Regions from separate parts of the Blautia sp. MSK.20.85 genome, predicted to be linked through region 3. Evidence: riboswitches for the same ligand, from Rfam matches in the RefSeq annotation. Region 3 holds a riboswitch; each other region holds the start of a gene.
What was found. A riboswitch is a leader RNA that binds a small molecule or an ion and turns the genes downstream of it on or off. The one in region 3 is predicted to bind cobalamin.
Positions count from the first base shown of each region.

Region 1: linked by a shared signal. The riboswitch ahead of G5B12_RS09815 (sirohydrochlorin cobaltochelatase) and the one ahead of G5B12_RS09485 (leucine-rich repeat domain-containing protein) in region 3 are both predicted to bind cobalamin.
Region 2: linked by a shared signal. The riboswitch ahead of nikB (nickel ABC transporter permease) and the one ahead of G5B12_RS09485 (leucine-rich repeat domain-containing protein) in region 3 are both predicted to bind cobalamin.

Region 1 is NZ_JAAIUN010000015.1:24,423-27,705, reverse strand. Features, by position in the region: gene G5B12_RS09820 (NAD(P)/FAD-dependent oxidoreductase) at 1-719, shown strand, start outside; cobalamin riboswitch at 972-1,147, shown strand; gene G5B12_RS09815 (sirohydrochlorin cobaltochelatase) at 1,304-2,608, shown strand; gene G5B12_RS09810 (hypothetical protein) at 2,730-3,283, shown strand, end outside.
Region 2 is NZ_JAAIUN010000003.1:127,801-131,083, reverse strand. Features, by position in the region: gene G5B12_RS02870 (ABC transporter substrate-binding protein) at 1-70, opposite strand, end outside; gene nikC (nickel transporter permease) at 131-961, opposite strand; gene nikB (nickel ABC transporter permease) at 962-1,900, opposite strand; cobalamin riboswitch at 2,090-2,279, opposite strand; gene G5B12_RS02855 (M14 family metallopeptidase) at 2,568-3,283, opposite strand, start outside.
Region 3 is NZ_JAAIUN010000014.1:22,333-25,615, forward strand. Features, by position in the region: gene G5B12_RS09480 (gamma-glutamyl-gamma-aminobutyrate hydrolase family protein) at 1-481, opposite strand, end outside; gene G5B12_RS09485 (leucine-rich repeat domain-containing protein) at 515-1,354, opposite strand; cobalamin riboswitch at 1,547-1,732, opposite strand; gene G5B12_RS09490 (Ig-like domain-containing protein) at 1,835-3,283, opposite strand, start outside.

The sequences.
Region 1 (3,283 bases), on a different contig from region 3:
CCAACCGTGTGGATATCGGTGTCCGTGTGGAGCTTCCGGCAGAGGTGTTCAGCCGTCTGACCGATGAGCTTTACGAGAGCAAGATCGTTTACAGAACCGAGAAGTTTGAGGATATGGTCCGTACTTTCTGTATGAACCCGAGAGGTGTTGTGGTTAATGAGAACACCAATGGAATCATCACAGTAAACGGCCACAGCTATGAAGATCCTGCAAAACACACTAACAATACAAACTTTGCGCTTCTGGTATCCAAACATTTCTCAGAGCCGTTCCATGACAGCAACGGATATGGTGAGAGCATCGCAAGACTTTCCAACATGCTTGGCGGTGGTGTTATGGTACAGCGTTTCGGAGATCTGATCCGTGGAAGACGAAGCACAAAAGCACGTATTGAGGAGAGCTTCGTAACACCGACTCTTTCCGCAACACCGGGAGACTTAAGCCTTGTTATGCCGAAGCGTATCCTGGATGGAATCATCGAGATGATCTATGCTCTGGATAAGATCGCACCTGGAACAGCAGATGACGATACTCTGCTTTATGGTGTTGAGGTTAAATTCTACAACATGGAAGTTGAGATCGATGAGAATCTGGAAACCTGCCACAAAGGTCTCTTTGTTATCGGAGACTGCAGCGGTGTGACACATTCTCTTTCCCATGCATCCGCCAGCGGTATCTATGTAGCCAGATACCTTGAGCAGGAGTACTTCAGTAAATAATATGAGCGGCCCTTTTCTGCTGTCACAGTGATGGCGGAAAGGGGCTGCTTTTATGTTGTAGGAAATCACTGTACCATAAATAAAAAACATAAATCATATAAAACCATGCATAATGTGCATGAATATTGAAAGGAGTATGTTGAAAATAACTGACAGATGCAGGGGAAGCACCATGATTCGTCCGACAGCAATCTTGACAATTTTGTGATTTTGTGGTAAAAAAATAAGTAACCAGGTAAAATCGAATATGTACAAATGTTATGGCAATAAGGTTGCGTCCAGTCGGATGTGCAAAAGAGAATCCGGTGAGAATCCGGAACGATACCGTCACTGTGAACGGGGAGCTGTTTTTAAATACCACTGGGAAACCGGGAAGGGAAAGCAGTGTGGAACCAAGTCAGGAGAACTGCCTTATTGTGAGATCCAGGATTCGCGGTCTACGAATCTGTATTCTCAATAACAATACAGAACTTCTTTTTATGTGTATTGCGAGAGAATCGTGTGTGAGCAGGCGGCCGCAGAAAGCAGCCGTTTTTTTGTACATATCAGTATTCTGGAAATACATGAAAAGAGGACGATAAGAAATGAAAAGAAAAACAATGTTAGCTCTGATGCTCGCAGTTTCCATGACATGCTCTATGGGTGCAGCTACAACAGCAATGGCAGCAGATGATTCCGCTACAGAAGAGAGCGCAGATGAGAGTACTGAGGCAGCTGATACCACAGAGGCTTCTGATGAAGACCAGAAAGCAGCTGACAATGTAGCAGCTCTGATCGACAAGATCTATGTTCAGGAGAGAACTGACACAACAGATGAGGACTGCAAGGCAGCCAAAGAAGCATGGGATGCTCTGACAGACGCTCAGAAAGAACTGGTAGAGGGCGAGAACGCTGATCCGGATTACTTCGGACGTGACACAGGAGACGCTTCCAAAGACGATCCACGTAACCAGGATGAGATCGGTGAGAACGAGCTTCTGGTAGTAAGCTTTGGTACTTCCTTCAATGACAGCCGTGCAGAGGATGTCAAAGGAATCGAGGATGCTCTTGCAGAAGCTTATCCGGACTGGTCTGTAAGAAGAGCATTTACAGCACAGATCATCATCAACCATGTAGAGGCAAGAGATGATGAAGTGATCGATAACATGCAGCAGGCTCTTGACCGTGCAGTAGAGAATGGTGTTAAGAATCTGGTTGTACAGCCTACTCATCTGATGCATGGTGCTGAGTACGATGAGATGACAGAAGCGATCAATGGCTATAAAGATAAATTCGAGTCTGTAGCTATCGCAGAGCCAATGCTCGGTGAGGTTGGAGACGATGCAACCGTGATCAACGATGACAAGAAAGCCGTTGCTCAGGCAATCACAGATGAGGCTTGCAAAGAAGCCGGATTTGACAGCATGGATGCAGCAGCTGAGGCTGGCACAGCATTCGTATTCATGGGACATGGAACATCTCATACAGCTAACATTACATACGATCAGATGCAGACACAGATGGAAAACCTTGGATTCAAGAACGCATTCATCGGTACTGTAGAGGGTAAACCGGAAGATACAGCCTGCGACAAGGTTATCGAGAAGGTAAAAGAGGCAGGATACAAGAACGTTGTTCTTCGTCCGCTGATGGTTGTTGCCGGAGACCATGCAAACAACGATATGGCCGGTGATGATGAGGATTCCTGGAAGAGCCAGTTTGTAGCATCCGGAAACTTCGAGAATGTTGATACACAGATCGCAGGTCTTGGACGTATCGAGGCTGTTGAGCAGCTTTATGTAGATCATACAAAAGCAGCTATCGACTCCATCGGAAGCACAGATGAGTCCGCAGATTCTGACGCAGCAGCAGATACAGAGGCTGATTCCGCTGAGGATTCCGCAGAATAATAAATATGAAACGATCTGAGTGAGCTCAGATACCTATAAGAAATCCATGTAACTGCCCGGAAAGATCAGGAAGACTGTCTTCCGGGCAGATTGCTGTATCTATGGAAGGGAGAAGATTATTATGAAAAAACGTTATGTAAACTTAATCCTTGCAATGGTAAGTGCATCAGCCATGGCCCTTGGCTCTGTGCCTGCAATGGCTGCAACAGATTCCGCAAAAACCGAATCTGCCCAAAACGATTCCAAAGAGGATGCAGAAGCTTCCAATGAGAAAGAGGCAGACGCAGCCAAGACAGATACCCTGGAAGATGGTGTTTATACAGCAGAGTTTGACACAGACAGCAGTATGTTCCATGTAAATGAGGCCAATGACGAAAAAGGAGAGCTTACGGTCAAAGATGGCAAGATGACCATCCATGTAAGCCTGGTTTCCAAGAAGATCGTAAATCTGTTTGCAGGAACTGCAGAAGATGCACAGAAGGATGGCGCCGAGATCATTGAACCTACCACAGATACAGTAAAATACAGCGACGGTTATACAGAGGAAGTTTACGGGTTTGATATCCCGGTACCTGCCATTGATGAGGAATTTGATGTGGCACTTCTGGGAGAAAAAGGTAAATGGTATGACCATAAAGTCAGCGTCAAAGATCCTGTAAAGACAGGTGATGTGGA
Region 2 (3,283 bases), on a different contig from region 3:
TTGTCATGGAAAAAGTCATCATGCATGCAAGTGTAGCAGCCAGCACTTTTTTAACTACGTTATTTCTCATTTCATCCTCCTAAAGATAAATAATACTGATCATATGGTGTTGGTTTGTTACAGAGTTGTTTTATTGATCCTGGCGCGGATCCAGTACATCACGGATGCTGTCTCCAAGCATGTTGAAAACAACAACACAGATCACGATAGCGATACCAGGGTAGATCATAAGCCATGGCGCTTTTGCCATGTAGGTCCTTCCTTCATTCAGCATCAGTCCCCATTCCGGTGTCGGCGCGGTTGCACCAAATCCCAGGAATGAAAGGGAAGCCAGTTCCAGCATCATGGTTCCGATATCTGCCGCTGCAGTTACCACCATCTGGGTTACCATGTTGGGAAGAACGTGTACAAGAAGAATTTTCCAGGTCTTTGTTCCGTTTACCACAGCTGCCTCTATGTAAAGACTCTTCTTGACTTTCAAAACCATACTTCTTGCAAGGCGGGCATATTTTGTCCAGCTTACAGCCGCAATGGAGATAACGGCATTGACCAGATTCGGTCCGAGCATACCGGCAATGGCAATGGCCAGAACAAGGCCGGGGAATGAGATCATCATATCCGCGATACGCATGATCACTGCATCCACAACACCACCGAAATATCCGGCGATAACTCCTAAAAATGTACCGATCACAAAGATCACCGCAACCAGACATAAGGTCATGATCAGAGAGGTTCTTGTTCCGAAGATAACACGGGAAAGAAGATCTCGTCCAAGCTTATCCGTTCCGAACGGATGAGCGGAGCTTGGCTCCTGCAGTGATTCGGTCATAACTGCATCCAACGGATCATATGGGGAAAGCTGCGGTGCAAAGATCGCAACACCGATCACCACGAGACCCAGAATAAAGAAAAGAGTGAACTGTTTATTTTCTTTGAATGTTCGTAATACCTTTTTCAATTATCTATCCTCCTTAAGTCTTGGATCGAGATAAGTATAGGACAGATCCACAAGCAGGTTGATGCACATGTACAGGATCGCGATCCAGAGTACATAGCCCTGTACAAGAGGATAGTCACGACAGGAAATTGCCTTTACTGCCATATTTCCCATTCCAGGCCAGTTGTAAATGATCTCTACAACTGCAGTACCTCCCAGAAGACTTCCAAGGGAAAGCCCCAGCAGTGTTACCAGCGGAAGCATTACATTAGGAAGAACGTGTTTCCAGAGAATGACTCTTTCCTTGATCCCACGCATTCTTGCACCTGTGACATAATCCTGGTGAAGTTCCTCCAGTACTGCACTTCTTACCTGTCTGGTATACTTTGCAGACATGGCAAGTGCAAGTGTCAGCGCCGGAAGGATCATGGATTTAAAATCTGTACTGCCTCCGGCAACATTGATCCAGCGAAGCTGAACACCAAAGATGCTGAGAAGGATCAGGCCCAGCCAGAAGCTTGGAACAGATACTCCCACAAAGGTAATTCCTCTTACAAAATAATCCGGGAATTTGTTCTGATATACAGCGGCCAGTATTCCAAGCGGTATGGAAATAATGACCATCATCAGAAGTGCCAGCAACGACATCCTCAGCGTCGGCCAGAAACAGGATACCAGTTTATCCGTTACCGGCATTTTGAAAGAATAGGACTGTCCCATATCTCCTGTTACAACACCTTTCAGCCAGGAACCATACTGCACAAGAAATGGCTGGTCAAGGCCGAGATCATGTCTTGTCTGTTCCAGAAGTTCTGGTGTTGGAAGATTACCACACTCTGTCAACATGATCTCCGCAGGATCACCAGGTGACAGGTAGGTCAGTCCAAATGTGAAAAAGCTGATTCCAAATAATACAATGATAATCTGGAGAAATCTTTTTCCTACTTGTTTCTTTGTCACGTTTTACTCCTTTCCTCATTTGATGTGATTTTTAGCATAGCCGTTTCAACTTATATAAGATAATAATAACTATAATGGGATTCTTTATATGCAGAAAATGCATGGAATTTTAGAAATACGCACGAAAAAAGCCCGTGACGAAATACGGGCACACACAAAAAAACTTGCTTCCTATCTTCCGTAAGAATCATCTTAAAACAATTACAAGCAGGTCTCCTGACTCAGGCTCCTCACCCTCAGACACCTTCCCGGCCCTATTTCTCACGCACCCGGCCAGTGGTATTTTATCTGAGGATTCCCCATTACAGTGACGGGATCGTACCGGATTTACACCGGTTTCCCTATTAATCCTCTCGGAACTTGCAACGACTGATGTAAAAATCAGCAAATGCTGTTAAATTACGGATTTATTATATGATAAATCTATTGCTGTTGTCCATAGAAAAATGTTGTATTTTTAGAATATTTATCAATTTTGTCAAAGCTGTTTGAATTGTACATATACCCCGTTAGGTATTTAACAACTGAGTTTATCCGATTTGTCAAAAAAATACGGATTTTACGCGTTTGTTTTTACAAACAGAACAACAAACGGTAAAATCCGGTTTTCTTATCGCTTCTATAGGAATTGAATAAAACAATTTTTGGTGGAAAAGCTCTGCGAATATCAGGTCAGCGTCTCTGTGATCGCTGCATAGGCGATCATCGGTCCGTCCTCAATAATATTCAGGCTGGCTGTCTGATAAAGTACAACTCCATTTTCTGTTGCAATGGATGTATAAAGCAGGTTTCCGTAGTAATCTCTCAGTTCACCCAGGTCTTCTCCTTTAAAGAAGTACTCTCCAGGCTTTTTGGATGGATACCAGCATCCGGTATATGGTGCATATTCATATACCACATTTTCCAGAAGCATCTGACGGTAATGTTTCAGTCCGTGACATTTCTTCCCCTGAAGATGAAACACAAGATGACGGACGTCTCTTTTGTCCTGTTCCACTTCCTCCCAGGTCCAGTAACTGTGTCCGCCCCTCTCGATGAGAATGCTTGGAATTCCAAGAGAAGAAGCATAATTATAGGCACCACCTGTAGCAGTTGTAGAGCGGACCACATATTTGACACCGATATGTCTTGCCATATGTAAGGACTTCTCTGCCGTCTCTTCATCTACAACCCCTACATAATAAACATATGGATGAAGCTGCTCATATCCGTCTCCGCTGTGCAGATCAATATAATAATCCGTTATGGAAAAAAGTTTCGTCACCATGGTATAGGCAATGCGGTCTGCAGCTGTCCCCTCAGGATCTCCCGGGAAAACACGGTTCAGATTCTTACCATCTTCATAGACCATACTCATGGTACGATGTTCAAATCCACTGACAT
Region 3 (3,283 bases):
CCACATTTCTCGGGTACTTATCCCCGAAATGATGTTCAAACCCCCCTTCTTTTTCCAGATCCTGATACAGGGTTCCGCCGCAGGCCACATTCATGATCTGAATGCCACGGCAGATCCCGAGGATCGGCTTTTTCTTTTCCATCATAAAATATCTGGAAATCGCAATATCCTGCTCATCCCGCATGGGCATGATCGTTCCGCAGTACCCTTTTGGAAACGCCCCGTACCGCTCCGGCCCTACATCATGTCCGCCGGAGATCAGCACTCCGTCCAGCTGTTCCAGGAACGGTTTCGCCGCCTCCAGATCTCCATACTGCGGGATCAGCACAGGAATCGCACCGGCTTTCTCCAGGATATACACATAATCACCGCTGACAAAGTCCCAGTCCTGCCCGGTGATCCCCATGCCCGAAACCATTCCAACAGCATCCCTGTAGTCAAAATTACAGGTAACGCCGATCACAGGTTTTCTTTCCCTCATCCTTCTCCTCTTTCCACCAAAAAATGGTCGCTTTTACAGATATTCTACCGCAAATCCATACTTCCTACAATAGTCATCGACTCTGGTATTTTTTCTGCACAGGATCTTTGTCCCTTTATTTATGATCCATTCTCCCAGCACTTCTGGATCCCCGGAAAATTCCACTGTTTTCAACATACTGCACCCGTGAAACGCCCATTTTTCCACAGTTTCCACATATTCCGGAACCCGGACATATTCCAGATTTCTGCACTTCAGAAAAGCGCTCTCTCCAATAAATTTCAGCTTTTGAGGAAGTTCCAGCTTCTGCAGTCCGGTCTGATAAAACGCCTCTCTTTCAATCCGCTCCACAGACTGAGGAATTTTTATCTCTGTCAGATTCCCACATTTATAAAATGCCCTTCGCCCAATCTCAGTGATCATTTCCGGAAGCACTACTCCGGAAAGTTCCTGGCACTCCATAAAAGCTTCTGCCGGAATTCGGATGATTTTCTTATTCTCTTCAAAAACTGTCTTCTGCAGTCTTTTACACCCGTACAAAACCCCTTTTCCAATATATTCTGTTGTAGCCGGGATTTCAAAACTTCTCAGGTTTACACAACCGGAAAAAGCTCTGTTTTTTATAACTTTTATTTTCTCTGATCTTACTGTTCGAAGCCTTGTACATCCGGCGAAACTTTCTCTGCCAATCTCTCTGACGCAGTTTTCCAGGCTCACTTCTCTGATCCGGATATTATTCTTCAGTGCCTCGTCCCCGATTCGGCTATAAGGCTGTCCGATAACAAGAATTCTCTCTCCGTGTTTCTCTGCACATCCTCTTACAAATGTTTTTTCTCTTTCTTTCTGCGAACGCCACACCAGTGTTTTCTGCATTTTTTAACCTCTCAACAAAAAAACGGATGCAATACCCTGAAAGATATCGCATCCGTATATAATGATCATGTTTTCAACAATACCATCTGCTACCGCAATATCTCTGAATTCAGGAAATGTTTCTTTCTGTGTCCCGAAAAATAGGTACACAAAACCAAACAATCTCCCCCTCCATTTATCATTGCGTGTAATAACTGGTAGCAGCTTTAAGCAGGTATCCTGGCTTATGTAATCACGATCCCTCCCCTTCTCATACAGATCCGTACAATGGTTACAGAAAGATCTAAACAAATACAGTAGCACGACTGCCTGGGATTCTCACCCTGTTCCCTCTTGGCCCTGCCGATGTGGCAGAGAACTTAAAACCGGTAATTGTTTTTTCTCCATATTTAACTGTTCAGAAATTATAACACACTTCTTTTTCTGTGACAATCCCGTGAATCAGAGTTATAGGCGGGGTTATTTCATAATGATCAGTATTTATTTTACAGTTACACGGCATTTGTAAGAAACTTTTCCGGATCTTACTGTAATTACCGCAGTTCCTTTTTTCACACCTCTGACCACACCTTTGGAACTTACTGTGACAACAGCCTTATTGGAGGAACTGTATGTAAGTTTTTCAGCAGATGTTATTGGTCTGCGTATCGGCTTTAAGGTCGTTGTCTTTCCTTTACTGATGGTTATTCTGGACTGCAGTCCGGTTATGGCCGCAGTTCTTACTGTTCCTTTCTGTACAACGACTTTCAGTTTCGCCGTTTTTTTGCTTGCCAGAGTTACTGTGATATAAGCAGTACCTGTCTTTTTCTGTGCGGTGATCACACCTTTTTTATCTACTTTTACAATTGCAGTATTGCTGGATTTCCAGGACTTCACGGAATCTCCTTTTGCAAGACCACTGACTTTCACTTTGCTAGTAGATTTTCCCGGATTCAGACGAATTCCATATGCGTTCAGTTTGATCGTTGGTTTCAGTTTGCTTCCTGAATTCTTTGTTTCTTTTTTGGCACATACAGAACAGGTTCTTGTGATCTGTTTCGGTGCAAAAACAGTTGCAGATTTCGTTGTCTTCCAGGAACTCCACTTATGTGCTGCAAGAGCTGTTGATTCGGTCTTTTTCTCTCCGCACCAGGTACAGGTATAAGATTTTGTTCCTTTTGTCTTACAGGTGGATTTCTTTGTTACTGTTCCTGCATCCCAGCTGTGTTTTGCATGTTCTCCTTTGTTTTTCAGATCCCAGTATGTTGTCTCCTTATTTACAAAACGTCTGTAAGAATCCAGTGCCTGAAGTGCCTGTACTGTAGACATTTCGCTGGATTTTGAAATTGACATGGAATGTGAAAAACCATTGTCGCTCTGAATATAACCAGTCAGATTTGTGATCATATTCATATTTACAGTACCAAAATCATCGCTTAACGGATCAATTCCCATAGAAGTCAGTGCCAGAAGAACCTGGGCTGTACTTTCACAGGTACCATATCCGAAATCATCTCCCATGGCATTTGCCAGGTAAGTGAGTGCTTTGTCTGAAATATTTTTTGCGGCTGTATTATGGTTTCTGTAGACAGCAAGGGCCTGCAGCGCCATGGCTGTAATATCAGAGCTTCCTCCTTTTGCATCGGTAAGTCCGATTCCACCGGTTGTCGGATTCTGGAATTCTCCAAGTGCCCTGATGATGGAAGCACGGTTCCATTTCGCATTTCCCGGGATCTGGATATCTGCGGCATCCAGAGCGATCAATGCATAGATCAGTTCATTGGAACCATTTTTCAGTTTTTCAGAATTGTAGATCATCGCTGCAAGGTTTACACCGTCAACATTTGTGATGTCTTTTCCCATAGCTGTTAATGCAAGAGACACTCGCTCAATATCTGTAGGTTTCTGGTCTGCACTCCAGCCTTTTACAGTCGCACATACAGACTCGTA